4 regions of the Streptomyces sp. NPDC050418 genome follow, and region 4 is predicted to be linked to each of the others. Evidence: riboswitches for the same ligand, from Rfam matches in the RefSeq annotation. Region 4 holds a riboswitch; each other region holds the start of a gene.
The links. Region 4 has a riboswitch for cyclic di-AMP ahead of ACIBI4_RS13270 (transglycosylase family protein). Riboswitches for the same ligand answer to the same signal wherever they lie in the genome.
Positions count from the first base shown of each region.

Region 1 (7,460 bases), on a different contig from region 4:
CAAACTCCTCGGCCGCCGCACGACGGCGCTGCGCCGACTGCGTGCCGCGATCCGCTGGTACGCGCCGACGGGCAGCGCCAAGGGCTGGCGGCTCTGGATCGAGGGCTGGGCGGCGGGGCAGCGCGAGCCGACGCTGCGCAAGGTGACCCGCGAACTCGACCAGCGGTGGAAGTGCGCTCTCGCCGAGGTGATCACCGAGGGAACGGCCGCGGGCGAGTTCTCCTGCCCCGACCCGGCGGCCACGGCCCTGCGCCTGACGGCACTGCTCGACGGCCTCGCCGTACAGAACACGGCCTACGCCAAGGGTCCCTCCCGTACGGCGATCCTGACCTGGGTCGACCAGGCCCTGGCCGCGGAACTCGGCCTGGCACGCGAGGCGTTAACGCGGACGGGCCGCTGAGGCGGACGAGGCGCCTAGCCGGACTGGGCGCCGAGGCGGATGGGGCGCCGGGACCACACACCGGGCCGCCGGGCCTGACCCGGCGAGCGTCAACAGTGACGTGCGAAATTCACGCCATCGAGTGAGAGTGCTCCGGCGCACGACTCCGGCCGCATGCACGGCCCATAGATTCGGCGCCGGACACCCCGGCCCCCGGTGTCGCCCATCCGTGGCAGCCGATGACCAGGGGGGATGGTGTTTCCGTACGCGCGCGAGTCCGCGCCTCTCATGCGGCGCGACGGCGACCGGCTCACCGTGGAACTGCACGGAGAGCTGGACATCGCGATGGTCCTGGACATCGAGGATCCACTGCTCCAGGAGCTGCGCCTGCCCACGACCGAGTTGGTCCTCGACCTGCGCCTGCTGACCTTCGTCGACTGCAGCGGCATCGAACTGATCGAACGCCTCCGCCTCCGGCTCGACCTCACCGACGCCACGATGACACTGCTCTGCACGGACCCCTTCGTGCTGCGCATCCTCACGTATCTGGGAGTTCCGGACACCGTGCCCGTACTGCCGCAGCGCCCGGCGGGCCGCTCGTGAGCACCGCTCCCCTAGCCCGACATCAAGTGGCGGATTCCAACTGCATCTTGATGATGTACGGGTCCACACTGCCCTTGGCCTCGACGTGGTCCCCCGAGGACTCCCCGCGCAGCCGGCGCCCGATCCACGGCACCAGGTACTCACGCGCCCACTGGATGTCGTCCCGGCGCACCTCGAGCGTGCTGCGCGGCGGCAGCTCGGGCCAGGCCTGGTCGGGGTCGGCGGGGATCTCCAGACCGAGTACCTGGGCGGCGCGCAGCGCGACGCGGGTGTGGCCTTCGGGCGACAGGTGCAGACGGTCGCCGTCCCAGGCGCGCCGGTCCTGCACGGAGCGCAGCGACCACAGGTCGAGCACCGGGCAGTCGTAGCGGTCGGCGATGGCACGGACATGCGCGGTGTACGTGGCGATCTTGCCGCGCAGATGCTTGAGCACCGGGACGTCGCGGGTGTCGAAGCCGGTGGTCACGACGACGGTGCCGACCGCCGCGGTCAGCTCCGCGACGGCCCGCTCGAAGCGCTCGGCGACATCGTCCGGGTCGGTGCCGGGGCGGATGATGTCGTTGCCGCCGGCGCAGAAGGTGACGAGTTCGGGCGCGAGCTCCAACGCGCGCGGCACCTGGTCCTCGACGATCTGGTCGAGGAGCTTGCCGCGTACGGCCAGATTGGCGTAGCGGAAGCTGTGCTCGGGATGGCGGTCGGCGAGCAGCACCGCGAGCCGGTCCGCCCAGCCGACGAAGGTGCCGTCGGGGCCGGGGTCGCCGACGCCTTCGGTGAAGCTGTCGCCGAGGGCCACATAGGAGGCGAACGCCGCCGGTGTCACGGCGGCGGGGCCTGCGGGTGTCGTCGAGTCGGGGTCTGCGGGTGTCGTCGAATCATCTGCCACGTCGGCATATTTTTCACCCCGGGAAGTGACCTACGCCACCGTAACCACTCTTGACAGCCCGTGATCTAGGCCACCGCAAAATCTCCACCAACCCGGAATAGGCTCGTACGCCACAAATGCCCGGTATCCGGAGCCTCGTCGGCCCCGGATACCGGGCAGTGAGTCAAGCGCGCCCCAAGAGGGACTGCGGCGTCAGAGCGAGACGCCGTGCGAGCGCAGGTAGGCGACCGGGTCCATGTCCGAGCCGTAGCCCGGGCCGGTGCGGACCTCGAAGTGCAGGTGCGGTCCGGTGGAGTTTCCGGTCGAGCCGACGAGGCCGATCTGCGTGCCGCCGGAGACGGACTGACCGGTGGAGACGGAGAGCTGCGACATGTGGGCGTACTGCGAGTAGCGGCCGTCCTCGTGCCGGATGACGACCTCGTTGCCGTACGAGCCGCTCCAGCCCGCGGAGACGACGGTGCCCGCACCGATGGCCTTGACCGGCGAGCCGGCGGGGGCCGCGAAGTCGGTGCCGGTGTGGTAGCCGCTGGACCACATGGCGCCGGCGGTCCGGTACTGCGTGGAGACACCGGCGGTGACCGGGGCGGTGAAGCCGGAGGCGGCCTGCTGCGCGGGGGCCTCGGCCTTGGCGGCGGCCGGCTCGGCCTTCGCCTTGGAGGCAGGGGCGGCGGAGTCGCCGGAGGAGGACTTCGCCGAGCCGGCGGCGTCGGCGTACGACTGCACGATGGCACCGACCTTGAGCGTCACGCCCGGGCGGATCACGCGCGGGTCGTCGCCGACGGCCTTCTTGTTCGCGGCGTAGAGCGGCTTCCAGCCGCCGTCGATGTCCTGGTCGGCGGCTATGGAGGCCAGCGAGTCACCGACGGCGACGGTGTACGTCTTGTCGGCGGACGCGGCCTGCGCGGCCGGCGCGCTCGCGGGCAGGGCCTCGGCGACGGCGGCCGGGGCGGCCTGCGGGGTGGCGGCCTGCGCGCCCGTCGCGCCGAACAGCGGCAGGGCGAGCGCGGCACCGCCGGTGCCGGCGACGGCGAACGTACGGGTCAGACGGGCGGACTTGGGACGACGGTGCTTACCCTTCGCGGGCATGGCGCATTCCTTCTCCGTCGCCTGCGAGGTGAGCTGTCGGGTTCGGGCTGGAGATGCCCGGCCGCATGAAGGCGACTTCACCCCAAGCCGCTCCGGCGGGACCGGAGACGGCGTCGTGCCATCGGGTCCCCCGCTCCTGCCGTACACGGGTGCGTGGCTGAATTCCGGCGGCGGCAGGATTGGGCGTCCACCGGATGTCGGCGACCGTAGGCGAGCACCCACCGGGAAACAAACACCCCAATTCCCTTGGACCGCACCGAAGCTGATCCATTCCGGGAATTGCCGTGACACTCCGTGAATGAAGGATCTTTAGGGTCCGCATACGCCGCGGAATTCGGCACGGAAGATCGCCACACACGGTCACGAATATGATCCCGCTCACGCCCCGCGCGCCATCAGCCCTCATTTCAGGGCCAGTTACACCTTAGGTTCAGAAACGGGCATTAGGGGCGGACGCGATGGAACCGGTAGACACCGGCATCGAAGTCTCCCTTCAGACCGGTGGGCAGTCCGTGATGCAGAAGTACGGCCCCACGATGCACCTCGCCGTCCCGGCCGCCGCCCGCTCCGCCCGCACCGATGAGCTCGTACGAGGCGTCCGCGGCGATCCCGCGCAGGCGAACGGGCGGGACGGGCTCCCCGTTCCGCTGGGCCTGCAGCCACGCCAGGACCACGACCTCGTCCCCGCGTACGTACTGCACGGCGCTCAGCCCGCCGTCCGGTGGCAGCAGCCGGTACAGGTCCCCGAGCTGCACGGTGTCCCGTATGTCCTTGTAGAGGGAGACCCATGCTCGGGCCTCGGCCAGTTCCTCCGTGCTCCACTCGGCGAGGTCGCCGCCCACGCCGAGCACGCCCGCCATGGCGCTCACGAAGCGGAAGCGCAGCGAGCTCACGCGGTCGTTCAGCTGCACGTTCGGACTGTCGGTGACCCAGGCGGCCATGACCCGCGCGGGATGGATCTGGGTGAAGCCGTGCTGGATGGCGAGCCGGTCCAGGGGGTCGGTGTTGTCGGAGGTCCACACCTGGTCCGTACGGCTCAGGACGCCCAGGTCGATCCGGCCGCCACCGCCCGAGCAGGATTCGAAGGCGACGGACGGATGGGCCGCGCGCAGCCGGTCGAGCAGCCGGTAGAAGGCATGTACATGCTCGTTCCAGAGTTTCTGCGGATACGGCTCTCCCGGCCATCCTGCATCCGTGAAACAGCGGTTGAAGTCCCACTTCACGTAGTCGACGGGTGCCGAGGAAAGCAGGGTGTGCAGCTGTTCCCAGAGATACTCCTGGACGTCCTCGCGGGCCAGATTGAGCACCAGTTGATTACGGAATTCGGTCCGCGTGCGACCGGGATGGCACTGAACCCAGTCCGGATGCGCCCGGTACAGATCGCTGTCCGCATTCACCATTTCCGGTTCGACCCAGATGCCGAACTGCATTCCGAGCGTGTGCACTTCGTCGGCGAGCGGCTTGAGCCCGCCGGGGAATCGGTCGGGATTGGGCGTCCAGTCCCCCAGCCCGGCACGGTCGTTCACCCGCGCGCCGAACCACGCGTCGTCCACGACGAAGAGTTCGATGCCCATCGCGGCCGCGTGGCGGGCGAGTCCGAGCTGCTGTGGCGCCGAGATGTCGAAGTTCGTCGCCTCCCACGAGTTGAAGAGGACCGGGCGCACCTGCTCCGCGTCCGGGATGACGTGTTCCCGCTGGTACGCGTGCCAGGCGCGGCTCGCGCCGCCGAAGCCGCCGTCGCTCCACAGTCCGGCGAACACCGGCGTGCGCCAGGTGTCCCCTGGTGCGAGCAGGACCTGCCCGGAGTCGTCATGGCCCGTACCCCCCGTGATCTGCACCAGGCCGGTGGGCAGCTTCTGCACGGCGATCCGCCACGAGCCCGACCAGGCGAGCGCACAGCCGTAGACCTCACCGTGCTCCTCGCCGGCCCCTTCCGCGTCCAGGGCGACCCACGGCAGGGACTGATGCCCGGTGTGCCCGCGCCGGCTGCCGATCAGATGCTCCCCGTACGCGAGCGGCACCTGCTCGAGGCGGGACTCGGCAGCCCAGCGGCCGTGCACCTGGGTGAGCCGCCAGGCGTCGCGCGCGGGAAGCGTCCAGGCCGCAGAGTCGGCGCGCAGCACCTCGACGGCGGGGCCGTCTCCCTCGTGGACGAGTTCGGCGGACCGCTCCACGACATCGCCGCGCATGCCGTAGGACAGCGTGACGCGCAGCCGGTGCAGCTCGTCACGGAAGGCGAGTCCGAGCACTCCGTCGTCGTACGAGGCGGCGGCGAACTGCCATTCCGTGCCCCGCACTTCGGGCGTCCGCACCGACAGCGACGGCCGGACGAACCGTGGCCCGCCCTCCACCGGATACTCCTCGCGCCCGTCCAGCGGCGACTCGAATCCGCTGCCGCGGGGCCCGGGCCGTGCCGCGAGGGCCTCCGCGTCGGCGAGGGTGATGCGCGGTCCCCAGTGGAGATGGACGAGTTCATCGCGCTCGGTCAGCAGGAGGGCGTAGCTGCTGGTGGGCCCGGAGAGCAGCCACACTCGTCCGTTGCCGCCGATGTCGATCATCAAGCCCCCACCAATCATCAACACATTCCGACAGGTACGCGCAGGTGCGCACATCATCGGGGCTGCGTGACCTCCGCCGCAATGACGCCGCAACTGATTGCCTCAGGAAGCCATGTCGTATCGTCGATGGCGCGTGCACGTAGTGCGCAGCCGCCGGCGGTGAGCGCCGGCGACCACCGTGGGAGGAGCCCCCGTGACGCAGCACATCCCGTCGACAGAGCCCGAACTCGCCGGGGTGCGCAACTTCCGCGACGTGGGCGGTCTGCCGGCCGCGGACGGCCGCCGGGTGCGCCACGGAGTGCTGTTCCGCAGCGGTCATCTGGCCCACGCCACCGAGTCCGACGCCGAGTTCCTGGCCTCGCTCGGGCTGCACACGATCTTCGACTTCCGCAACGCCGCCGACCAGAAGCTCGAAGGCGCCGATGTCGAGCTCCCCGGCGTGCGCAATCTGAACCTGCCGCTGACCGACCCCGCCGACGGCGCCGAGTTCTGGCAGATGGTCCGCGACGGCCATGTCGACGAGCTGCGCAAGATCCTGGGCGACGGCAAGGCCGCGGCCCGGATGTCCTCCACGTACCGCACGATCGTCCGTGAGCGCACCGCCGACCACGCGCGGGTCATCGCCGAACTGGCCGAGGACAGCGTGCCGGCCCTGATGCACTGCGCCGCGGGCAAGGACCGCGCGGGCCTGTCGATAGCCGTGACGCTGCTGGCGATCGGGGTCGAGCGCGAGGCGATCATCACGGACTACCTGGAGTCCAACGCCAAGCACCGCCGCTACAAGGTGCGCCGCTCCAGCGACGCCCCCGAGGCCTGGTCGCCCGAGGTGATGGAGCTGCTCAGCCCGCTGTTCGACGCGCGCGCCGAGTACCTGGAGGCCGCCTTCGACGAGATGGTGCAGAACTGGGGCACCATCGACCGCTACCTGGAGGAGGGCCTGGGCGCCACGCCCGAGGTCCGCGAGAAGCTCCGCGCCAAGCTCCTGGACTGAACCGCGCGCGCTCGGGGCGCCGCCACGGCGTGGGACCTCACCGGTTCCGCGCCATGACGAGGGACCTCACTGGTTCCGCGCCCCGAGCTCGAACAGCAGGTACAGGAAGAACGCGAAGAAATGCCCGACGACCAGGTACACGAAGAGCCGGATCACCAGTCCGCGCGGGAACCGGTCCTCGATCTTCCGGCGTACCTGCCCGCTCTCCTGTGTCTCGTCGCTCATCGCGTGCCTCCGGTCGTCCGAGGGTGGGTGGTGGCGCCGCCGAGGCAGAGCGCGTCGACGGAGCTCTGCAACAGCGTGTGCACGAAGAGGAGTTCGGCCCCGCCGCGGTCGGCGGCCGCGATGCGGTGCGGGGTCGCCGAGTCGAATTGGGCGCTGTCGCCGGGCTCCAAGGTGTACGAGGTGTCGGCGAGGCGCAGGGCGAGCCGTCCGGAGAGGACGTACAGCCATTCCTCACCGGGGTGCACCCGCACGATGTCGCCCTGCGCGCCGTACGGGACGTCCACGCGCAGTGCCTGCATGCCGCGCCCGGGCGCACCTGCCTGCCGGTAGGTCCAGCCGCCGGCCGCACTCGGTTCGGAGGCGCCGGCCCGGATGACGGACTGGCGCTCGGCGGGGGTCTCGCCGAGCAGCTCGGAGACCGTCGTACCGTAGATGCGGGCGAGCGTGAGCAGCATCGGCAGCGACGGCTGACGGTGCCCGGTCTCCAGGCGGGACAGATGCGCGGGCGAGAGCCCCGCGGACGCGGCGGCCGCTTCGAGCGTGAGCGCGGCGCGGTGGCGCAGCGCCCGCAACTGGGGGGCGACACCGAGCAGCGCTTCGGGCGGCCGGGCCGCCGGGTCGGCAGGACTCATACCGCCGATTCAGCCAGGCTTTTACCTCCGCGGCAAATTTCTTGCCTCGGAGGCAAAAACTCAGCGGTTGGCGACGGCCTGCTTCACCAGGGTCTTGCCGAAG
Region 1 is NZ_JBITIG010000001.1:660,595-668,054, forward strand. It holds gene ACIBI4_RS03005 (TetR/AcrR family transcriptional regulator) at 1-400, shown strand, start outside; gene ACIBI4_RS03010 (STAS domain-containing protein) at 632-982, shown strand; gene ACIBI4_RS03015 (SGNH/GDSL hydrolase family protein) at 1,005-1,802, opposite strand; gene ACIBI4_RS03020 (peptidoglycan DD-metalloendopeptidase family protein) at 2,058-2,951, opposite strand; cyclic di-AMP (ydaO/yuaA leader) riboswitch at 2,955-3,131, opposite strand; gene ACIBI4_RS03025 (alpha-galactosidase) at 3,395-5,509, opposite strand; gene ACIBI4_RS03030 (tyrosine-protein phosphatase) at 5,703-6,500, shown strand; gene ACIBI4_RS03035 (DUF6126 family protein) at 6,567-6,725, opposite strand; gene ACIBI4_RS03040 (helix-turn-helix domain-containing protein) at 6,722-7,357, opposite strand; gene ACIBI4_RS03045 (aspartate aminotransferase family protein) at 7,418-7,460, opposite strand, start outside.
Region 1: linked by a shared signal. The riboswitch ahead of ACIBI4_RS03020 (peptidoglycan DD-metalloendopeptidase family protein) and the one ahead of ACIBI4_RS13270 (transglycosylase family protein) in region 4 are both predicted to bind cyclic di-AMP.

Region 2 (7,460 bases), on a different contig from region 4:
CGGCGTCGCACCGGTCGTCCGCGAGCGCCCGGGCGAGCGCGGCGCGGAAGTCGGCGGGGGTGGCCGAGGTGGTGAGGTCGAGCGGGCGCTGTGGGCGCAGGCCCTGGGCGAGGCAGGCGTCGTACGTGAGGAGGCCGAGCGATTCGGAGTTGCCGAGGATGCCGACGCGCGGCCCGGTGGGCAGCGGCTGGCCGGCGAGGAGCAGTCCGACGTCGACGAGTTCGGTGACGGTGTCGACGCGGATGACCCCGGCCTGGCGCAGGAGCGCGGACACGGTGGCATGCGGCAGACGGGTGCCCGGTACCGCATGCCCGGCGGGTGCGACGCCGCCGTGCCGGGCGCCCTGCACGACGACGAGTGGCTTGGCGAGGGCGGTGCGGCGGGCGAGGCGGGTGAACTTGCGCGGGTTGCCGATGGACTCCAGGTACATGAGGACGACGTCGGTGCGCGGATCGTCGTACCAGTACTGCAGGACGTCGTTGCCCGAGACGTCCGAGCGGTTGCCCGCGCTCACGAACGACGAGAGCCCGGCGCCGCGGCGGTGCAGCCCGGCGAGCAGCGCGATCCCGATCCCACCCGACTGGGTGAAGAGGCCGATCCGCCCGGCGGCGGGCAGTTCTGGCGCGAGCGAGGCGTTGAGCCGCAGGTCGGGGGCGGTGTTGAGGACGCCGAAGGCGTTCGGCCCGATCAGCCGCATGCCGTACGAGCGGGCCTGGCGCACCAACTCCCGCTGCCGCTCGCGGCCTTCGGGCCCGGACTCGGCATAGCCGGCGGAGAGGACCACGAGGCCCCGTACGCCCTTCTCGCCGCACTGGGCGACGGTGGCGGGGACCTGTCCGGCCGGTACGGCGATCACGGCGAGGTCGATGGGCTCGTCGACGGCGTCGAGGGAGGCGACCGCGGGGACGCCCTCGAGCGCGGAGGGCTCGGTGGCGGTGCCGGGTGCCTGGGCCGCGAACGCCGGGTTCACCGCGTACACACGGCCCGTGAATCCGCCGCGGACCAGGTCCTGCAGGACGGTCCGGCCCACTCCCCCGGGCCGCCGGCCCACTCCGATGACCGCGACGGACGCGGGGGCGAGGAGGCGCTGCACCGAGCGGGCCTCGGCGCGCTGCTCGCGGGCGCGCTGCACGGCGAGGGAGGCCTCCGTGGGTTCGAGGTCGAACTCCAGACGGACGACGCCGTCCTCGAAACTGCGCTTCTGGGTGTACCCGGCGTCCGTGAAGACCTTGATCATCTTGTTGTTGTTGGGCAGCACCTCGGCGGCGAAGCGCCGGATGCCGCGCTCGCGTGCCACGGCCGCGATGTGTTCGAGCAGGGCGGACGCGACGCCGCGGCCCTGGTGGGCGTCCTGGACGAGGAAGGCGACCTCGGCCTCGTCGGCGTCGCCGGAGGCGGGCCGTCCGTGCTCGTCGATCCGGTCGTAGCGCACCGTCGCGATGAACTCGCCCGCGACCGTGACCGCGAGCCCCACCCGGTCCACGTAGTCGTGGTGGGTGAAGCGGCGCACGTCCTTGTCGGACAGGCGCGGGTAGGGCGCGAAGAAGCGGTAGTACTTCGATTCGTCCGAGACCTGCTCGTAGAAGCTGACCAGGCGCCCGGCGTCCTCGGTGGTGATGGGCCTGATCCGCGCGGTGCCCCCGTCCCGCAGGACCACATCGGCTTCCCAGTGCGCCGGGTACGCGTGCGGCGACTGCGGCTCGGACGGTTGCTGCATCGGCTCCGACGGCGGCTGCATGGGGCCAGAGTACGGGTCGCGCGCCCGGCGGGAGCGTTGCAGTCTAGGAAGACCTCGGGCCACAAAGCCCGGTGGCCCGGGGCGGTGGGCCCTTGGTCGGACGGGCTGCGGACCTTCGGCCTGCAGGACCATCCGCCGCAGCATGAGAGACTGGTCTAGACAAGGCTTGAGTGAAATCTGAAGGGCAGCATCACATGGCTGAGCGCCGCGTCAACGTCGGTTGGGCCGAGGGCCTCCACGCCCGTCCCGCCTCCATCTTCGTCCGCGCGGCCACGGCCGCCGGGGTCCCCATGACGATCGCCAAGGCCGACGGCAACCCCGTCAACGCGGCCTCGATGCTCGCGGTGCTCGGCCTGGGTGCCCAGGGCGGCGAGGAGATCGTGCTGGCTTCCGAGGCCGAGGGTGCGGACGCCGCGCTCGACCGCCTGGCGAAGCTCGTCTCCGAGGGGCTCGAGGAGCTTCCCGAGACGGTCTGATCCTCCGGGATTTCCCGCACGGAGCCGCTGCCACCGATTCGGTGGGGGCGGCTCCGTCGTTTTCCGGAATACCGCGCCGCAATTCCGTACGTGAATGATGTGCGGGCACACGAAATAGACCCCGCCGAATTCCACTCTTTGTATACGGCCCGTTTGTTAAGCCCGCCCGCCCGCCATGTTTACGCGATGTTGCGAACCGCTCACACGGGCCGTCGGCGGCTGCCCTTTCAACCGGTGGGCGCGGCCCGCGCGTTCGGTGTGCTGGGCCGTGAGGAGACGGGCCCGCTCCGCGTCGCCGCGGGCCACGGCGTCGACGATCGCGCCGTGTTCGGCCCAGGATTCGGCGGGCCGCTCCGGCGACTCCACCGCGTACATCCACGTGATTTTGTGGCGCAGCTGCGTGAGCAGCGTGATGAGACCGGGGCTGGCCGACGCCTGCGCGAGGGTCTCGTGGAACCAGCCGCCGAGGCTGCGCAGATCCTCGTGCTGCCCGCGCCTGGCCCGCTCCTGCCCCAGTCTGACCAGGCCGCGGAGGACCTTGAGGTGTGCGTCGGTGCGGCGCTGCGCGGCGCGTGCGGCGCCGAGCGGTTCGAGCAGCAGCCGTACTTCGAGGAGGTCGGCGGCCTCCTGCGCGGTGGGCTCGGCGACATGCGCGCCCGCGTGCCGGCGCGTGACGACGAAGCCCTCGGCCTCCAGGGTGCGCAGCGCCTCGCGGACCGGGACGCGCGAGACTCCGTAACGCCGGGCGAGCACTTCCTCGGTGAGGCGGCTGCCGCGCCTCAATACCCCGGAGACGATGTCGTCCCGGATGGCCGTGCATACCGATTGCGCGGGAATGCGCATGACCTGACCACCGCCCTGATGCTCGTCGTGCTGCGACTCTATTGCAGCGGGCGCCAATTTCCCGATGGGCGGCGGGAATTCATGGGGTTGCCTTTACGGCCGATTTCCGGCATGGGCAGGAACGCACGGGGCCCGTCAACGGCGAAGGCCCCGGCGGGGGTTGCCGGGGCCTTCGTGAATTGCGCGGGGTGTCAGACGCTGACGCCGTGCGAGCGCAGGTACGCGATCGGGTCGATGTCCGAGCCGTAGTCGGGCGAGGTGCGGGCCTCGAAGTGCAGGTGCGGTCCGGTGACGTTGCCGGTCGCGCCCGAGAGGCCTATCTGCTGACCCGGGGTGACGGTCTGGCCGACCGTGACGGCGATGGAGGAGAGGTGCCCGTACTGCGTGTACGTGCCGTCCTTCATCTTGATCACGATGTTGTTGCCGTACGCGCCGCCCCAGCCGGCCTCGACGACGGTGCCCATGCCGACCGAGCGGACGGACGTGCCGGAGGCGGCGTGGAAGTCGATGCCGGTGTGGCTGCCGGAGGACCAGACGGCTCCGCCGGCCTTGTACGAGGTGGAGACGTAGCTGCCGGCGACGGGGGCGATGAAGGCGTTGAGGCGCTTGCGCTCGGCCTCGCGGGCGGCGCGCTCCTTGGCCTCGCGCTCCGCCTTGGCCTTCGCCTCGGCCTTGCGCTTGGCCTCGGCCTCGGCCTTCAGCTCGGCGGCGGCCTTCTCGGCCTCCTCCTGCTGCGCGGCGGCCTGGGCGTCGATCCGCTCGGTGAGGGTGTCACCGATGGAGACAGCCTTGGTGAGTCCGGTGTCCTCGACGGTGGCCTTGGAGTCGGCGGCGTACGCGGTGGAGCCGAGCGAGCCGATCACGCCGGTGGTGGTGAGGGCGGCGACGCCCGCGATGCTCGCGGTCCTGCGGGTGAGCGCGGAGGGACGGCGGTGCTTCCCGGTGGCACGGGAGAAAGCCATGGAGCGGCGGTGTCCTTTCCTTCCTTCTCGCCTACCGGGTTAGCTGACGGGTTCGGAGCAGGAAGGTCTCCTACGGGGGTCCGCCTCGCGACGGGCTCCCGATTCACCCCAGGGACTTCGTGTGGGTCCCCGGCTCCCCAGGCTCGCGCCTGACGGGGACTCGGCGATGGCTGCCCGTTGCCACGGATGCGGCGTACAGCGGACGAACAGCGGAGCCGACGCTAAACGGGACATCTTTCAATCAACAAACGGAACCGGCCTTTTGTAGCGCATGCCACAGGGCAGACCCCCAACCTCCATACCAATTCGGACATATAGCGACAACTACGCAGAACAGGGGCCCCGGGAGTCCCCGGAGCCCCTGTCGTCCGCAGTGGGGACAGGCACGCGCGCGCGGCCGTCCCGACTAGCCGGTCACCACCGTCACTTCACCGATCCCGAGCGCCTTCACGGGCTCGGCGATCTCGGACGCGTCGCCGACGAGGACGGTGACGAGCCGGTCCACCGGGAACGCGTTGACGACCGCGGCCGTCGCCTCGACCGTGCCCGTCTCGTCGAGCATCCGGTACAGCTGCGCCTGGAAGTCGTCCGGCAGATGCTGCTCGACCTGGTCGGCGAGCGTGCCGGCGACGGCCGCCGCCGTCTCGTAGCGCAGCGGCGCCACGCCCACGAGGTTCTGCACGGCCGTCTCGCGCTCGGCATCGGTCAGACCATCGGCCGCGAGCGTGCGCAGCACGGTCCACAGGTCGTCGAGCGCCGGGCCCGTATTCGGCGTGTCCACCGAGCCGTTGATGGCGAGCAGCGCGGCGCCGGTGCCGTCGGGCGCGGAGCGCAGCACCTGCCCGAAGGCTCGGACGCCGTACGTGTAGCCCTTCTCCTCGCGCAGGACGCGGTCCAGACGGGAGGTGAGGGTGCCGCCCAGGCAGTACGTGCCGAGCACCTGCGCCGGCCACACACGGTCGTGGCGGTCCGCGCCGACGCGGCCGATGAGCAGCTGCGTCTGGACGGCGCCGGGGCGGTCGACGATGACCACACGGCCCGTGTCGTCGGCGGTGACCGGCGGGACGGGACGGGCCTCGCCCGGCGCGGCCGTCCACTGGCCGAGAGTCTCGGCCAGGAGCGCGTCGAGGTCGGTGCCCGCGAGGTCGCCGACGACCACGGCGGTGGCGGTCGAGGGCCGCACCCACGCGTCGTAGAAGGCGCGCACCGCGTCGGCGTCGATGCGGGCGACCGTCTCCTCGCTGCCCTGGCGCGGCCGGGACATGCGCGCGGTCGCCGGGAACAGCTCCTTGTAGAGCTGCTTGGCGGCGCGGCGGGCCGGGTTGGCCAGCTCGTGCGGGATCTCGTCGAGGCGGTTGCGGACGAGGCGGCTGACCTCGTCGGCCGCGAACGCGGGGACGCGCAGGGCGTCGGCGATCAGACCGAGCGCCTTCGGCAGCCGCGACACGGGGACTTCGAGGGAGACGCGGACGCCGGGGTGGTCGGCGTGCGCGTCCAACGTGGCGCCACAGCGCTCCAGTTCGGCCGCGAACTCCTCGGCGCTCAGCTTGTCGGTGCCCTCGGAGAAGGCGCGCGCCATGATCGTGGCGACCCCGTCGAGGCCCTCCGGCTCGGCGTCGAGCGGCGCGGCGAGGAAGATCTCGACGGCGACGACCTGCTGGCCGGGGCGGTGGCAGCGCAGCACGGTCAGACCGTTGGGCAGCGCGCCGCGGTCAGGGGCGGGGAAGGCCCAGGGCTTGGCGTCGCCCGCCTGGGGCTGCGGGTGGAATTCCATGGTGGAGAGCTCGGTCACTGCCCCGCCTCCTCTTCCTCTGCGTCGTCGGCTTCGGCGTGGACCGGCTCGTATACGAGAACGGCCCGGTTGTCGGGGCGCAGACGGGCCTTGGCGACCGCCTGGACCTCGTCGGCCGTGACCGCGAGGACGCGGTCGACGGCGGTGAGGGCGAGCTGCGGGTCGCCGAACAGGACCGCGTACCGGCACAGTTCGTCGGCGCGGCCCGCGACCGTGCCGAGCCGGTCGAGCCACTCGCGCTCCAACTGGGCCTGGGCGCGCTCCATTTCCTCGTCCGTGGGGCCCTCGGCGGCGAACCGCGCGAGCTCCTCGTCGACCGCGGACTCGATGACCGGGACCTCGACGTCGCCGGAGGTCTTCACGTCCAGCCAGCCCAGCGACGGCGCGCCGGCCAGGCGCAGCAGCCCGAAGCCGGCGGCCACGGCCGTCTGGTCACGCCGTACGAGGCGGTTGTAGAGCCGCGAGGACTCGCCGCCGCCGAGGACGGTCAGGGCCAGGTCGGCGGCGTCGGCCTCGCGCGTGCCGTCGTGCGGCAGGCGGTACGCGGCCATCAGCGCGCGGGCCGGCACCTCCTCCTCGATCACCTCGCGCTTCTGCGCGCCGATGACGTCGGGCAGCACGCCGTCGCGCGGCGGCTGCTTGCCGTCGTGGGAGGGGATCGAGCCGAAGTACTTCTCGATCCACGCGAGGGTCTGCTCGGGGTCGATGTCGCCGACGACCGAGAGGACCGCATTGTTCGGCGCGTAGTACGTACGGAAGAACTTCCGCGCGTCCTCCAGCGTGGCCGCGTCGAGGTCGGCCATCGAACCGATGGGCGTGTGGTGGTACGGGTGGCCCTCGGGATACGAGAGGGCGGTGAGCTTCTCGAACGCCGTGCCGTACGGCACGTTGTCGTAGCGCTGGCGCCGCTCGTTCTTCACCACGTCCCGCTGGTTCTCCATCGACTCGTCGTCGAGGGCGACGAGCAGCGAGCCCATACGGTCGGCCTCCAGCCAGAGGGCGAGCTCCAGCTGGTGGGCGGGCATGGTCTCGAAGTAGTTAGTGCGCTCGAAGCTTGTCGTGCCGTTGAGCGAACCGCCGGCGCCCTGCACCAGCTCGAAGTGCCCGTTGCCCTTGACCTGGCCCGAGCCCTGGAACATCAGGTGCTCGAAGAGGTGGGCGAGGCCGGTGCGGCCCTCGACCTCGTGCCGCGAGCCGACGTCGTACCAGAGGCAGACGGCCGCGACCGGGGTCAGGTGGTCCTCGGAGAGCACGACGCGCAGGCCGTTGGCCAGCCGGTGCTCGGTCGCTGTCAGGCCGCCGGAGCCGGCCTCGGCGGTGGCCGTGTGACCCATGGGCATGTGGTCCCTTCGATTCGGAGAGAGAGTTCTGTCACTGTATGCAAGCGCGCGGACATCTGGCGAAGTTCTCCGTCCCTGTACGCCCTCGGCGAGCAGGCCTGACGGGTCGACGTCCGCGTTGTCAGTGGGGCGGTCCACAATGGTCCGCGTCAGAGAACCGATTCGTAGGTGAAGGAGCCGCAGCGCGATGGCCCGCCGCAGCACGAAGACCCCGCCGCCGGAAGACGATTTCGAGGAGAAGATCCTCGACATCGACGTCGTCGACGAGATGCAGGGCTCCTTCCTCGAGTACGCGTACTCGGTCATCTA
Region 2 is NZ_JBITIG010000010.1:228,327-235,786, forward strand. It holds gene ACIBI4_RS25090 (GNAT family N-acetyltransferase) at 1-1,738, opposite strand, end outside; gene ACIBI4_RS25095 (HPr family phosphocarrier protein) at 1,933-2,214, shown strand; gene ACIBI4_RS25100 (GntR family transcriptional regulator) at 2,371-3,057, opposite strand; gene ACIBI4_RS25105 (M23 family metallopeptidase) at 3,249-4,019, opposite strand; cyclic di-AMP (ydaO/yuaA leader) riboswitch at 4,034-4,195, opposite strand; gene ACIBI4_RS25110 (M16 family metallopeptidase) at 4,426-5,811, opposite strand; gene ACIBI4_RS25115 (M16 family metallopeptidase) at 5,808-7,151, opposite strand; gene ACIBI4_RS25120 (DNA topoisomerase (ATP-hydrolyzing) subunit A) at 7,339-7,460, shown strand, end outside.
Region 2: linked by a shared signal. The riboswitch ahead of ACIBI4_RS25105 (M23 family metallopeptidase) and the one ahead of ACIBI4_RS13270 (transglycosylase family protein) in region 4 are both predicted to bind cyclic di-AMP.

Region 3 (7,460 bases), on a different contig from region 4:
TCCACCTGATCCGCACCCCGCCGGGATGACGAGTGCTCACCAGATCCGCCACCTACCCCGACCGCGAAACCGCCCAGTGGGCCACTCAGCAGGTCGTGACCCGCAACGAACAGCGGATCCACCGCTGGCTCGCGCAGGGCACCCGCCCCCGCCTCACCATCGAGGCCGCCTGGCCGTCCCGGGACGAGCCCGTCGGCCGGGTGCTGCTGCAGGCGATGCTGCTGGCCGGCCGCGACGCGGTGGACGTCCGCGCCGCGCGCGTCGTACTGAAGCGCGAGCCGGACAGCCCGCACGGCTTCGTCGTCCTCACCACCGTCCCGATCTACCTGTAGAGGCCCACGCCACCGTGTCCATGAAGCCCCTCGAATTCGACCGCCGCTACGGCGAGTTGGACCAGGTGATCAGCGCGTTCCTCGGCATGCCGGCCGACGACGAGCCGGACAGGCCGAGCGAGGCCCTGCAGTCCTACCTCCGCCACACCTGGCACACCCGTCCCTGGGCCCTCGCCACCGCGGAGACACAGCTGCGCGAGTACGCCCGCAACCCCCCGGGCCGCCTGCGTCTGAGCCTCGGCGAGTTCTACCCGGTCCCGGACGTCGGCCTCCCCGAATCCGCCATCCAGGACTGGCTCTTCGTCATCGCCGACCACATCAAGGCGAGCATCGAGTCGGGCACGGTCCCGCCCACGTCCATCCCGCGCACGCACTGGGAATGGCATGCCCGCTTCCCCGAACTCGGCCAGTTCCTGGGCGGCTGGTTCTCCCAGGACATGCCGGACGCGTTCCCGGACCACGACACGGCCGTACGCGACTACAAGGACACGACCGACTCTCACGTCGTCGCCCGTCTGACCGGCGAACTGAACGAACTCCTCGCACTCCGCCTCGACGAGTCCGATTACGCGCTCGCCGTCACCGAGCTGGGGATGGAGGTCGATCCACCGCGGCCGTACAGCCCGAGCGGCTGGCTTGCGCTGGTCGCGCAGACGCTGGGCGAGCCGCCGGCCGATTACGGTCCGCCTTCGCAGGGCGTGTGAGGCGTGCCGGGCAGCGACCGCCACCCATCCCAGGCCACCTGGGAGAACGCCGTGCGCACCGTGCTCGGAGCGTGCGACATCGTCGCGGTGGGGCCGCGACGGCACGAGGACTGGGTGCGGGACCTGGCCGCCGTCATGGCCCGGGAGACCGGTGACCCGCGTGGCTGGCAGGGAGTGGATCTCTGGCCGCCGCACGCGCGGCCCGGGGGATCCTGGCCGACGTACCCCTTCGTGCCGTACAAGGCCGACGCGCTGTGTCCGAACCTGTACCCCGTGGCGCCGGAGCCCGCCGCGTGGCGGCTCATCTCCCTGCTCGACACGTGGTTCGACGCCCGGAACGTGCCCGACATAGAGGCGCGCAGGTACGACTTGCTGACCGACGCCCGCTGCGTCCTCGGACGCTTCGGTTCCGACGCGACGTTCCACACGAACTTCGACGACTTCTTCGAAGAGGCGGACTTCAACCCCATGCGGCCTCAGGGGTCCTTCGAATGCATCGGTGAATTCGACCTGGACTGCGGTCTGGTGGCCGTGTCCGATGACGAAGTGGGAGTCTTCTGGGCGTTCCGGGATTACTGAGCATGCACATCTCGACGGAGATCCGGGTGGCGTACGACGCCGTGTCACAGACGGCGGCCCTCTCTCGTCCCGAAGGCGAACCCCTTCGCGGACCAAGGAGAGAAGACCATGCACCTCACCCTCTGGCTCATCACCGCCCTCCTCGCCACCGCCTACCTCCTCGGCGGCACCCTCAAGCTCGCCCTCGCCAAGGAGCGGATCGCCGCGCTCGGGGCCAATGCCGCGTGGGTGCATGACTTCAGTGCCGCGAGTGTGAAGGGGATCGGGGCCGTCGAGGTGCTCGCGGCGGTCGGGCTCGTGCTGCCTGCCGTGACCGGGATCGCGCCCGTGCTGGTGCCCACGGCCGCCGTCGGGATCGTGGTGCTCATGGCCGGGGCGGCCGTCGTGCGGTTGCGGCGCGGGGAGTTGAAGCTCGTGGTCGTCGACCTCGTGTATCTCGCGCTGGCCGCGTTCGTGGCCTGGGGGCGGTTCGGGCCGGAAGCGTTCTGAGGCGGGGCCCGGAGGGGGCTCAAGCCACCCGCGTCGCCCCCGCGAACGGCATCGAGTCCACCGGGGCCAGCCGCACCGGTGCCGAAGGGTTCGGGGCGTGGATCATCTGGCCGCCGCCCACGTAGAGGCCCACGTGGCTGATGCCGGAGTAGAAGAAGACGAGGTCGCCCGGGGCGAGTTCGCCGCGCGAGACGCGTTGGCCCGCGTTGATCTGGGTGTACGTAGTGCGGGGCAGCGAGACGCCCGCCGAGCGGTACGCGGCCTGGGTCAGGCCCGAGCAGTCGAAGGCGGACGGGCCCGAGGCACCCCACACGTAGGGGCTGCCGAGCGCGCCGTACGCGAAGGAGACGGCTTGTGCGGCACGCGCGTTGGGTGCCTTCAGGGAGCCGCGGGGCATCGAGCGGGAGGCGCGTTCGCCGGACTCGCCGGCGGCGTACGAGGCCTGATCGGCGGGGGAGAGCGTGGCGAGCAGGTCGCGGGCCCTGTCCAGCTTGCCGTTGATCTCGGCCTTCCGCTTCTTCAACGCGGCCTGGTGCTCGCCCAGTTCCTCGAACCGGTCGGCCGCCTGCGCCTGCAGCTGGTCGACCTCGCGCAGATCCCTGCGTACGCCGTCGATCGCGAGCGACTGGCGGCCCGCCGTGCGGTCGGCGATCGAGGTGCGCTCCAGGAACGCCTCGGGGTCGGTGGCGAGCGCCAGCTGGACGGTCGGGTCGAGCCCGCCGGAACGGTACTGCTCGGTGGCCGCGCGCCCGAGCGCGGCGCGCGCCTTGTCGAGCCGGGCGGCCTTGCGGGCGGCCTCGTCGTGCAGGTCGTTCATGGCGCGCCGGGCCTTCCTGGCCTCCTCGCGCGCCCCGTTGTACTTCTCGGTGGCGACCTCGGCGTCGTGGTAGAGCCGGTCGACCTTCGCCTTCACCTGGGCCGGCGTCAGTCGGGGCTCGGCCTGTCCCGACCCCTCGAAGAGAGTGGTGGACGCGGCGCCTGCCAGCGCCAGGGTCAGTGCGGTCCGTGCGGTGTTGCCGGTGAACGATCCGGTGAGCGAACGGGGTTTGGGCTTGCGGTGCGCGGCCAACCTCAGACACTTCCTTACGCGTCCGGCGGCGGCCCGCACAGGGGGAGCGGGGCGCCGCCGGACCTCTCGGCGGTAGTGGCCGACTGCCGTCCCGATGGTGCCCGGACGGCGGTGGGGAGCCGGTCACTGGGCAAGGACGCTAAACCTCTCCGTCACCACCTGGTAACGGAAAGTGCGGAAGTGGTCATACGTGAGGGGGAGTTGGCCGCCTATGACCGCTCAAGTGGCAGCGGGTGGCCAGGTGGTGCGGCAGGCTGACCGGCTAGGCTCCGGCCCATGGACGTACTCAAGGACGTGTTCGTCGCGCTGCACATCATCGGCATCGCGTCGCTGCTGGGTGGATTCCTCACGCAGATGAAGGCGATGGGCGAGGGCACCGCCCGCTTCACCAAGGCGATGCTGCACGGCGCGCTCACGATGCTGGTCACCGGAGTCGCCCTGGTCGGCCTCAACGAGGCCGATGACAACGCCGTCAACAACATCAAGATCGGCATCAAACTCGCCGTCCTCATCGTCATCCTCGGCCTCGTCTACGTGAAGCGGGACGAGGAGCAGGTCGACAAGGGGATGTTCGCGGCGGTCGGCGCACTGACCACCGCGAACATCTTCATCGCGACCCTCTGGAACTGACGCCCCAGCCGCTGTGCCGGGCGTACGACTATGCCGGGCGTACGACGCTGTGGATCGGCATGTAGTAGATCGACTCGGTCCGCACGTTGGCGCCCGGCTTCGGCGCGTGGATCATCTCGCCGTTGCCGATGTAGATGCCCACGTGGCTGATGTCGTCGTAGAAGAAGACGAGATCGCCGGGCTTGGCGTTGTCGACGGACACCGTCGTGCCGACCTTCACCTGGTCCCAGGTGGTGCGCGGCAGCTCGATGCCCGCCGCGGCCCATGCCTTCTGTGTGAGACCTGAGCAGTCGTACGAATCGGGGCCTGCCGCGCCCCAGACGTACGGCTTGCCGATCTGGGAGCGGGCGAAGGAGATCACCTTCTCGGCCTTGGCCGCGTAGGAGTCGTCCTCGGAAGCAGGTGGATCGGCCGGTTTCTCGGCGGCCTCTTCCTCCTCCTTCGCTGCCTCTTCCTTGGCGGCCTCCTCGGCCGCCTTGCGCTTCGCCTCGGCCTCGGCGGCCTGCTTCGCGGCCAGCTCCTCGGCCTTGCGCTTGGCCTCGGCCTCCCGCTTGCGCTCCAGCTCCGCGAGCCGCGCCTTCTCCTCGGCCGTCAGCTTCGAGAGCAGCTCGCGCGCCTCGCCCAGCTTCTTCTGGACGTCCTTCTTGCTGGTCTTCAGCTCCGACTCGGAGTCGGACAGCTGCGCGAGGGAGTCGGTGGCCTCGTCCCGCTTGTCGTCGGCCTGCGTGCGCAGCTCCTGGAAGTCCTCGACGGCCTTCAGCTGCTGGCCGGAGAGCCGCCCCATGAGCTGACGCTGCTCGAAGTAGTCCTCGGGGCTGTCCGAGAGCAGGAGGACGGCGGTGTCGGAGGCGCCGCCGTTGCGGTACTGGGCGGTCGCGATCTGGCCGAGCTCGAGCCGGGCCTCGTTGACCTTCGCGGTGCGCTCGGCGACCTCGTCCTGCAGCCCGTTCAGTTTGTCGCGCTGCTGCTTCGACCGCTCTTTGGCGAGGTTGTACTGCTGGGTGGCGGAACCGGCCTCGCGGTAGAGGTCGTCGACTTTCTTCTGCACCTCTTCGAGGGAGGGCTTGTCGGGCTCGGTGCCGGGCGCCGCGTTCGCGGTCTGCGCGAGCAGCGCCACGGAGGTCAGCGCGGCCGAGGTGATCCCGACGGCGTGCGAGGTACGTATTCGACTGGTCCGCGGCTTGCGGTGCGACGCCAAGACCGGCGCTCCTTCCGATGGGCGCCTACCGGGTTAGCTGTCGGGTTCGGGCGAGGAAGGTCTGCCCTACGGGACATGTGTGGGGCTGTCCCGATTCACCCCAAGGTCTGGGTGGGTCCCCGGCTCCGGATTGCCGCGGCGTGCGACGCTCCGGACTCGACGCAGGCCGCCCGGTCCCGGCGACTGTCGCCGGTGGGGGTACGAGCAGCCCGCGGAGCACGCTAGCCAACTCGTGTGGTCCGTGTGAAGGTTGATGTTCGATATGCCCGATACATTTTCGTGACCTTGGTGCGCGCGGCCCGCCCGTACCGCCAGGAAAGGGGCAGGCTGACCGAACCCGGAACGGGCTGTCACACCGGACGCCTAGACTCGGTAGGCGATGAGCAGCCTCTTTGACGACAGTTTCCTGGCGGGCCTCCAGGGCAAGGGCCGGCCCGGGCGCGAACCCCACGGCGGGCATGAGCCCCACGACCACGGACCGCCGCCTCCTCCCGAGGACGAGGGCCCGGAGGAGATTCCGGCCGACTTGTTCGGCGGGAAGTTCGACGCGCCCGCACACCGGGACGCGTACTACCGCGACGGCGCCCCGCGCCCGGTCCTGGACAGCGCGGCCCTGCTCGAAGGGCTGAACGAGAACCAGCGCGCGGCCGTCACCCACAGCGACACCCCGCTGCTCATCGTGGCCGGCGCGGGCTCGGGCAAGACCCGCGTCCTGACCCACCGCATCGCGTACCTGCTCGCCGAGCGGAACGTGCACCCGGGCCAGATCCTCGCGATCACCTTCACCAACAAGGCCGCGGGCGAGATGAAGGAGCGCGTCGAGGACCTCGTCGGCCCGCGGGCCAACGCGATGTGGGTGATGACCTTCCACAGCGCGTGCGTACGGATCCTGCGCCGCGAGTCGAAGAAGCTCGGCTTCACGTCCTCGTTCTCGATCTACGACGCGGCCGACTCGAAGCGCCTGATGGCCCTGGTCTGCCGCGATCTGGACCTGGACCCGAAGCGCTTCCCGCCCAAGGCCTTCAGCGCGAAGATCTCCAACCTCAAGAATGAGCTCATCGACGAGGAGGACTTCGCGGGCCAGGCCGCCGACGGTTTCGAGAAGACCCTCGCCCAGGCCTATGCGATGTACCAGTCGCGGCTGCGCGAGGCCAACGCGCTCGACTTCGACGACCTGATCATGACCACGGTCAACCTGCTGCGCGCCTTCCCGGACGTGGCCGAGCACTACCGCCGCCGCTTCCGGCACGTGATGGTCGACGAGTACCAGGACACCAACCACGCGCAGTACGCGCTGGTGCGCGAGCTGGTCGGCACGGGCGCCCACGAGGAGGACGTACCGCCCAGCGAGTACGACCTGCCGCCCGCCGAGCTCTGCGTGGTGGGTGACGCGGACCAGTCCATCTACGCGTTCCGCGGCGCCACGATCCGCAACATCCTCGACTTCGAGGATGACTACCCGAACGCGACGACGATCCTCCTGGAGCAGAACTACCGCTCCACGCAGACGATCCTCTCCGCCGCCAACGCGGTCATCGAGCGCAACGAGTCGCGCCGCCCGAAGAACCTGTGGACCAACGCGGGCAGCGGCGCCCAGATCACCGGCTATGTGGCGGACAACGAGCACGACGAGGCCCAGTTCGTCGCCGAGGAGATCGACCGGCTCACGGACGCGGGCCACGCGAAGGCCGGTGATGTGGCGGTCTTCTACCGGACGAACGCGCAGTCCCGTGTCTTCGAGGAGATCTTCATCCGCGTCGGCCTGCCCTACAAGGTCGTCGGCGGCGTCCGCTTCTACGAGCGCAAGGAGGTCAGGGACGTCCTGGCCTATCTGCGCGTGCTCTCCAACCCCGAGGACACCGTCCCGCTGCGCCGCATCCTCAATGTGCCCAAGCGCGGCATCGGCGAGCGCGCCGAGGCGATGATCGACGCGCTGTCACTGCGGGAGAAGATCACCTTCCCGCAGGCGCTCACCCGGGTCGACGAGGCGTACGGGATGGCGGCCCGCTCCGCCAACGCCGTCAAGCGTTTCAACGTGCTGATGGAGGAGCTCCGTACGATCGTCGAATCCGGCGCGGGCCCGGCCACCGTCCTGGAGGCCGTGCTCGAACGGACCGGCTATCTCGCCGAGCTGCAGGCCTCCACGGACCCGCAGGACGAGACCCGCATCGAGAACCTCCAGGAACTCGCCGCCGTGGCCCTGGAGTTCGAGCAGGAGACCGAGGAAGGCGAGACGGGCACCCTCTCCGACTTCCTGGAGCGCGTCGCCCTCGTCGCCGACTCCGACCAGATCCCGGACGAGGAGGAGGACGGCTCGGGCGTCATCACGCTGATGACCCTGCACACCGCGAAGGGCCTCGAATTCCCTGTCGTCTTCCTGACCGGCATGGAGGACGGCGTCTTCCCGCACATGCGCGCGCTCGGCCAGACGAAGGAGCTGGAGGAGGAGCGCCGCCTGG
Region 3 is NZ_JBITIG010000003.1:277,444-284,903, forward strand. It holds gene ACIBI4_RS08710 (hypothetical protein) at 1-9, shown strand, start outside; gene ACIBI4_RS08715 (RNase A-like domain-containing protein) at 33-332, shown strand; gene ACIBI4_RS08720 (contact-dependent growth inhibition system immunity protein) at 347-1,036, shown strand; gene ACIBI4_RS08725 (hypothetical protein) at 1,040-1,615, shown strand; gene ACIBI4_RS08730 (DoxX family protein) at 1,724-2,104, shown strand; gene ACIBI4_RS08735 (NlpC/P60 family protein) at 2,124-3,173, opposite strand; gene ACIBI4_RS08740 (hypothetical protein) at 3,450-3,803, shown strand; gene ACIBI4_RS08745 (NlpC/P60 family protein) at 3,832-5,001, opposite strand; cyclic di-AMP (ydaO/yuaA leader) riboswitch at 5,008-5,152, opposite strand; gene pcrA (DNA helicase PcrA) at 5,381-7,460, shown strand, end outside.
Region 3: linked by a shared signal. The riboswitch ahead of ACIBI4_RS08745 (NlpC/P60 family protein) and the one ahead of ACIBI4_RS13270 (transglycosylase family protein) in region 4 are both predicted to bind cyclic di-AMP.

Region 4 (7,460 bases):
CGCCGGTCCAGGTCGGTGAGTTCACCCGTCGCACCCGCGCCGGAGGCGCTGTCGGACACGGTCACGTCGGCGACCAGGAGGCGGATCGAGTTCGTGCCGCAGTCGACCGCGGCGACGCGGGTCACTCCGACTCCCCGTCGGCGAGGGTCACGCACGCACCCTTGCGCCACCACTCCGGCAGCATCGCGAGCGCCTCGTCGCCGAGCGGGTTCACACCCGGACCCGCGGCGAGCGAGTGGCCGACCAGGACGTGCAGACACTTCACGCGGTCCGGCATGCCGCCCGCCGACGGGAAGCCCTGGAGCACCTCGATCTCGTCGCGGCGCCGGATGTAGTCCTCGTGCGCCGCACGGTAGGCGGCGGCGAGCTCCGGGTCCGTCTTGAGACGCTCGGTCATCTCCTTCATCACGCCGTTCGCCTCCAGCGTGCCGATCGCCGAGGCGGCCTTCGGGCACGTCAGGTAGTACAGCGTCGGGAAGGGCGTGCCGTCGGGCAGCCGCGGCGCGGTCTCGACCACGTCGGGCTGGCCGCAGGGACAGCGGTGCGCGATGGCCCGCAGGCCGCGCGGCGGGCGCCCGAGCTGCTGCTTGAAGGCCTCGACGTCGGCGTCGGTGGGCTCGGTGCGCGGGGTGGAGGGCGGCGGGGTCTGCATGCCTGGTCTTTCGCTAGTGAAGAGGAACAACAGCGGTCGGGTCAGTCGTCGGCCTGGCCGGCCTGGTCCATCCTGTCGACGCCGTCGAAGAGGTTGACGTACCAGGCACGGTCGGCGGTGGCCTTGGTGTCCTTGCGGCGCTCGCGGGCCGCGGACGGGTCCACCACCGTGTAACCGGTCTCGCCGGGCCGCACCATGTGCAGCCGCTCGCGCGCCTGGCGCTCGACATAGGCCGGGTCCTGCCAGCGGGCCTTCTCGTCGCGCAGCCGCTCGGTCTCGGCCCGCTCCTCGTCGAGGAGGCGCTGCTGCTCGGCGATATCGGCGCGCTGGGCCACGTACTGCCTTATCGGATACGCGAGCGCCACGATCAGCGAGCACAGCACCAGCGCGAGGAGCGCGGCGCGGCCCGTGAGGCGGGAACGGCGGGCCTGGCGGCGGGTCTGGGAGCGGTAGACACGGGCGGCGGTCTGCTCGCCGAGCAGCCGGATACGGGTGGCGGTGGAGAACCGGTCCCGCTCCTTCGTGGCTCCCATGTCCTCGCCTCCCCGTACACGCCGACGTCCCCGCACACGGTACGGGACCGGGTGCGGGGACGCTTCGCTTCGCTACGCCTTTGCTCCTTGATTATTCCCTTGGATGCAAAGCCCGTACGACTGGCTAGTCGCGGCTATCCGGGGGTGCTCAGCCCTTGAAGCGCGGGAACGCGCTGCGGCCGGCGTACACCGCGGCGTCGTCGAGGATCTCCTCGATGCGCAGCAGCTGGTTGTACTTGGCGACGCGCTCGGAGCGGGCCGGGGCGCCGGTCTTGATCTGGCCGCAGTTGGTGGCGACGGCCAGATCGGCGATCGTGACGTCCTCGGTCTCGCCGGAGCGATGGGACATCATGCACTTGTAGCCGTTGTTCTGCGCGAGCGCGACGGCTTCCAGGGTCTCGGTGAGCGAACCGATCTGGTTCACCTTGACCAGGAGGGCGTTGGCGGAGCCCTCCTCGATGCCGCGGGCCAGACGCTCCGGGTTGGTGACGAAGAAGTCGTCGCCGACGATCTGGACCTTCTCGCCCAGCTTGTCGGTGAGAACCTTCCAGCCCGCCCAGTCGTCCTCGAACAGCGGGTCCTCGATGGAGACCAGCGGGAAGTCGGCGACGAGACCCTCGTAGTACTCGGTCATCTCGGCGGCCGAGAGGGACTTGCCCTCGAACTCGTACTTGCCGTCCTTGTAGAACTCGGAGGCGGCGACATCGAGCGCGAGCGCGATCTGCTGGCCGGGGATGTAACCGGCCTGCTTGATGGCCTCGACGATGAGGTCGAGGGCCTCGCGGTTGGAGCCCAGGTTCGGGGCGAAGCCGCCCTCGTCGCCGAGGCCGGTGGCCAGGCCCTTGCTCTTCAGCACGGACTTCAGCGTGTGGTAGACCTCGGTGCCCCAGCGCAGGGCCTCGGAGAAGGACTCCGCGCCGATCGGGGCGATCATGAACTCCTGGATGTCCACGTTGGAGTCGGCGTGCGACCCACCGTTGAGGATGTTCATCATCGGAACGGGCAGCAGGTGCGCGTTCGGGCCGCCCAGGTAGCGGAACAGCGGCAGGTCGCTGGCCTCGGAGGCGGCGTGGGCCACGGCGAGCGAGACGCCGAGGATGGCGTTGGCGCCGAGCGAGCCCTTGTTGTCGGTGGCGTCCAGGTCGATCATGGCCTGGTCGATGAGGCGCTGCTCGGTGGCGTCGTAGCCGACGAGCTCCGGGCCGAGCTGCTCGATGACGGCCAGGACGGCCTTCTCGACGCCCTTGCCCTGGTAGCGGTTGGCGTCTCCGTCGCGGAGCTCAACAGCCTCGAACGCACCGGTGGAGGCACCGGACGGAACAGCAGCACGACCCGTGCTGCCGTCGTCGAGGCCGACCTCGACCTCGACCGTGGGGTTACCTCGGGAGTCCAGGATTTCCCGGGCTACGACGACGTCGATGGACGGCACGAGCATCTCCTTCTGGGATGTGACGCAATATGTGACGCATGGGTGCAGGGTCTCTTTGGCCTTGCGACACGAGCCTAACCGCCTCTGAGGCATCGGCCAGCCGACCGCCCGTCCCCTGGGACGAAAAGAGGCCCGAAGGCCCGTATTACGGGGCAGAAGGGCCCTGTCCGTGAAAACAGACCCGCCCCGGCGCGCACGGGGGATGGCGCGCCGGGGCGGGAGCTTTGTGGGGGCATGGGGGGAATCGCCCGAGGTGGCCGGCTCACCGGGAGCCGGCCCGCCGGATCAGCTCAGGTGGAGCTGCTGACCCGGGTAGATGAAGTCCGCGTCCTCGACGATGTCGTCGTTCAGCTTGAAGAGCTTCTCCCAGCCGCCCTTGACGTCCTTCGCCTCGGCGATCTTCGAGAGGGTGTCACCGGCCTTCACCTTGTACTCGCCGTCACCCTTCTTGACCTTCTTGCCGGTCGGGGTCTCGACGGTGCGCTTGGAGCGGTCGGCCTTCGGGGCGGAGTCGCGCTGCGGGGCGGCCTCCTGCTTCGGGGCCTCCTGCTTCGGGGCCTCCTGCTTCGGGGCCTCCTGCTGGGGGGCGGCCTCGGCGGCGCCACCGCTGTACGTCGCGTTGGACAGGCCCACGCCACAGCTCGGCCAGGCGCCCTTGCCCTGGCCCGCGAGGACCTTCTCGGCGATGGCGATCTGCTGGTCCTTGGTCGCCTGGTCGGCGGTCGGCGCGTACGCGGTGCCGCCGTAGCCGGCCCAGGTGGAGGCCGAGAACTGGAGGCCGCCGTAGTAGCCGTTGCCCGTGTTGATCGACCAGTTGCCACCGGCCTCGCACTGCGCGACCTGGTCCCACTCGGAGGCGGTCGCGGCCGAGGCGGAGCCCGCGGTCATCAGCGGCGCGGCGACGGCGGCGCCGGCGACACCCGCCAGGGTGACGGCGCGGACGGCCTTCTCGCTCTTGGTCAGACGACGGTGCTTACCGGTGCCCTTGCCCGAAAACAGCATGGAGTTTCCCCTCACCGACGCCTGCGAGGTGAGCTGTCGGGTTCGGGTCCAGTGAGTACCCGGCGTCCGTCCTCCACGAGCAGCAGCTCGTAGATATCGGACACTTCACCCCAAGCCGGACCGGCGGTCTCTCAACCGCCGCTCACGGCACAAACCTTGGGTCCCCCGCTCCTGCCTACGGCGCATGACGCGACGACTGTTCCCGGGTGACCGCCGGCAGGATTCGGCGTGCGGTCGTCGGGGCCCGCCAGTGGCGAGCGGTCACGACCGTAAACAGGCAAACACCGGAAAGACAAAGAGAATCGGGGGACGTGAGACCCATCTCTCACTTCCCCCGAAGCTCCTTTATTACGGACATTCACGGCTGAACTGGCCTATGTCCGCACCCGTGTTACGCCGTCACTTCACTCCGAGATCAAGGTTCTGACCGGGCACGATGAAGTCCGGGTCATCCCCGATGACCAGGCGGTTGCCGCCGTAAAGGGCGGACCAGCCGCCGTCGACCTCCTGCTCGTCGGCGATGCCCCAGAGGCTGTCGCCGGGCCGCACGGTGTACGGATCGTCCGAGGCGCCCTTGTCGCGGCCCGAGGCGTCGTCACGCGAGGCGTGACGGCCGGAGGAGCCGCGCTCGGTGTCCGCGGAGTCGTCGGCGGCGCGGTCGCCACGGTGACGGCCGGAGGAGTCCTCGGACGAAGTGCCGGACTCGCCGCCGGAGTTGTCGGACTTGTCACTGCCGTCCGCCTCGCCGGTCGCGCCGGGAGTGGGCAGCTCGTCCGGAATGCCCAGATCATCCCCGGGGGTCTCGGTGGCGCCGCCCGCGGAACCGCCGGCGTTCCAGTCGCCGCCGCCGTAGGACGGGAAGAGGGGCAGCGTCGGAAGCGTCGTCGCCTCGGGAGCAGAGGGGTCGGCCGACTCGCCCTGCCCACCCCGCTCGCCCGAATCAGACGTATCGCCCTTACTCCCCTTATCGGCCTTACCCGACTCATCCGACTCACCCGAGCCATCCGAGTCATCACCGGACTTGGCCCGGTCGGACGCCTCGCTCCCACCACCCTGCTCGTCACCGGCGTCGGCGGACTCGTCCGCACCCGCCTGCCCGAGCCCGGCGACCGGCGCACACGTGGCCCAGGCCTGGACCCCCCGCGCATCCAGCGCCTTCTCGGCCACGGCTATCTGCTCGGAGCGGCTGGCCAGATCGGCGGTCGGCGCATAGTCGAGCCCGCCGAACTCCTCCCAGGTCGCCTGGTCGAACTGCAGCCCGCCGTAATACCCGTTGCCGAAGTTCGCACTCCACACGCCACCGCTCTCGCACTCGGCGAGCCGGTCCCACTGCGCGCCGTCGGCCGCGCTCGCACCCGACGCACCGAACAGCGGCAGCGCGAGTGCTGAGCCGGTCACTCCGGCTGCGACGACCAGGGCGGGAGCCTGGCGGGGGCGACGGTGACGACCGTTCCCGGAAAGCATGTGAACGCCTTTCGCGTGACTGCACTGCCTTGCCTGCACCGCCGTGACGACACCGCTGCGCCGACACTGCCGTGACAGTTGAGCTAAGCGGTGAACGTAGCCGCAATCGAACGTCAGTCACAAGTCGATGCAGCGCAGATCACGTGAAAGTCACAGTTTTGACAAGGCGTCAGTTACGAGCGGTCGTCAGCCCGTTACCGGTGGCGCGGTCTCCGGTGTGAACTCGACCGGAAGAGCCCGCAATCCACGCATGATGAGCCCCCCACGCCACCTCAAATCACCTGGTTCCCCCGCAAGCCGGAGATCCGGCAGCCGGGTCAGGAGCGTGGCGAGGGCCGCCTGGCCTTCGAGGCGGGCCAGGGGCGCGCCGAGGCAGTAGTGGATGCCGTGCCCGTATCCGAGGTGCTGGTTGTCGCGGCGGGCGAGGTCGAGGGTGTCGGGCGCGGTGAAGCGCTCGGGGTCGCGGTCGGCGGCGGCTAGGACGACGAGGACCGGGTCGCCGGCCGCGATCCGCTCCCCGCCGATGGTCAGCGGCTCGGTGGCGAAACGCCAGGTGGCGAGCTCCACCGGCCCGTCGTACCGCAGGAGTTCCTCGATACCGGTCTCCAGGAGGCCGCGCTCCCCCGCCGCCAGGGACTCCTGGAGGAGGGTGCGCTGTTCCGGATGCATGAGAAGTTGAAAGGTGCCATTACCGATCAAATTGACCGTAGTTTCGAAACCTGCGAACAACAAAATGAAAGCCATCGCTGCCGCTTCGTTCTCGGTCAGATGCTCGCCGTGGTCGCTCGCGCGGATCAGGCCCGAGAGCAAGTCCTCATCCGGGGAGGGGTGTTCGGGCAGCTCGGCGCGCTTGCGGTGGATCAGCTCGGCGAGATAGCCGCGCATCTTCTTCACCGAGCGGGCCACTCCCCCGCGCGGGCCGCCGCCATGCCGGATCATCATGCCCGCCCAGTCGCGGAAGTCGTCCTGGTCCTCGGCCGGTACGCCGAGCAGGTCGCAGATCGCGTAGATGGGGAGCGGGAAGGCGAACTCGTGGATCAGGTCCGCGCTGCCCTTCTGCGCGAAGCCGTCGATCAGGTGGTCCGTCAGCTCCTGCACGCGCGGGGCGAACGCGGCGACCCTGCGCGGGGTGAACGCCTTCGAGACGAGGCGCCGCAGCCGGGTGTGGTCCGGCGGGTCGATGTTGAGCAGATGGGTCATCAGGTCGGCTTTGCGTTCGCCGGGGATGCCCGTCCTGCCCTTCGCGTGCGAGGGCTCGTCGTGGTGGGCCGGGTTCTTGCTGAGCCGCTGGTCGGCGAGCGCCTGCTTGGCGTCGGCGTACCGGGTGACCAGCCACGCCTCCACCCCGCTGGGCAGCGTGGTGCGGTGCACGGGCGCGTGCTCGCGCAGCCAGGCGTAGGCGGGGTAGGGGTCGGTGGCGAACTCCCAGGTGAAGAGTTCCGGGGCAGGGCTGCCGGGGGTGATGTCCGGGGCGGTGCTCGGGGCGGTGCTCGGGTTGGTGCTGGTCACCCCTCGACCGTATCCGCCTCGCCGCTCCCCTTCTTTCCCGCCTCGACCGCGAGAATCGCATCCCTGTACACCCGCCCCGCCGCCCGCAGCGCCGTCTCCGGGTCGACTCCCTCGGACTCCGCGCGGACCGCGAGGGCGAGGAGGTCGTAGCCGAGGCCCGGGCCCTGGGGCAGGGGGACGTCGAGGGATGCCGTGCGGACGCGGGAGGCGAGTTTGGCGGCCAGGGCGAGGCCGGGCTGGCCCAGCGGGATGCCTTCCGTGACCGAGGTGCGCTGCTTCTCCTCGGCCTTCGTGCGGAGCCAGTGTGCCTTGACGTCCTCGGGGGTCCGCGCCGTGTCGTCGCCGAAGACGTGCGGGTGGCGGTGGATGAGCTTGGTGATGATCGTGGCCGCCACGTCGTCGATGTCGAAGGGTTCGTCCTCGTCCTCGGCGGCGATGCGGGCGTGGAAGACGACCTGGAGGAGGACGTCGCCGAGTTCCTCGCGGAGCTCGGTGCGGTCGCCGTCCTCGATGGCCTCGACGAGTTCGTAGGCCTCCTCGATGCCGTACTTGGCCAGGCCCTTGTGGGTCTGCTGCGAGGACCAGGGGCATTCGCGGCGGATGCGGTCCATGACCTGGACGAGGTCGAGGAGGCGGGCGCCGGGCAGGTCGTAGGAGCCGGGGAGGAGTTCGAGGTCGGGCATCTCCACACGGCCGGAGCCCGCGAGCCGGGCGAGACCGTCGGTAAGGCCCTGGTCGCCCTCGCCGCCCGCGATCACGACCACGGTGCGGCCGCCTGTGCACGCGGTCACGAGCTCCTCGGCGGTGGGCGCACCGGCCGCCACGGTGATGCCCGCCTCGCGCAGATACGGGAGGTGGGGGTGGGCGTCGT
Region 4 is NZ_JBITIG010000005.1:102,402-109,861, forward strand. It holds gene ACIBI4_RS13250 (exopolyphosphatase) at 1-125, opposite strand, end outside; gene ACIBI4_RS13255 (DUF501 domain-containing protein) at 122-652, opposite strand; gene ACIBI4_RS13260 (septum formation initiator family protein) at 694-1,185, opposite strand; gene eno (phosphopyruvate hydratase) at 1,334-2,620, opposite strand; gene ACIBI4_RS13270 (transglycosylase family protein) at 2,900-3,616, opposite strand; cyclic di-AMP (ydaO/yuaA leader) riboswitch at 3,620-3,809, opposite strand; gene ACIBI4_RS13275 (transglycosylase family protein) at 4,016-5,014, opposite strand; gene ACIBI4_RS13280 (cytochrome P450) at 5,267-6,589, opposite strand; gene ACIBI4_RS13285 (nucleoside triphosphate pyrophosphohydrolase) at 6,586-7,460, opposite strand, start outside.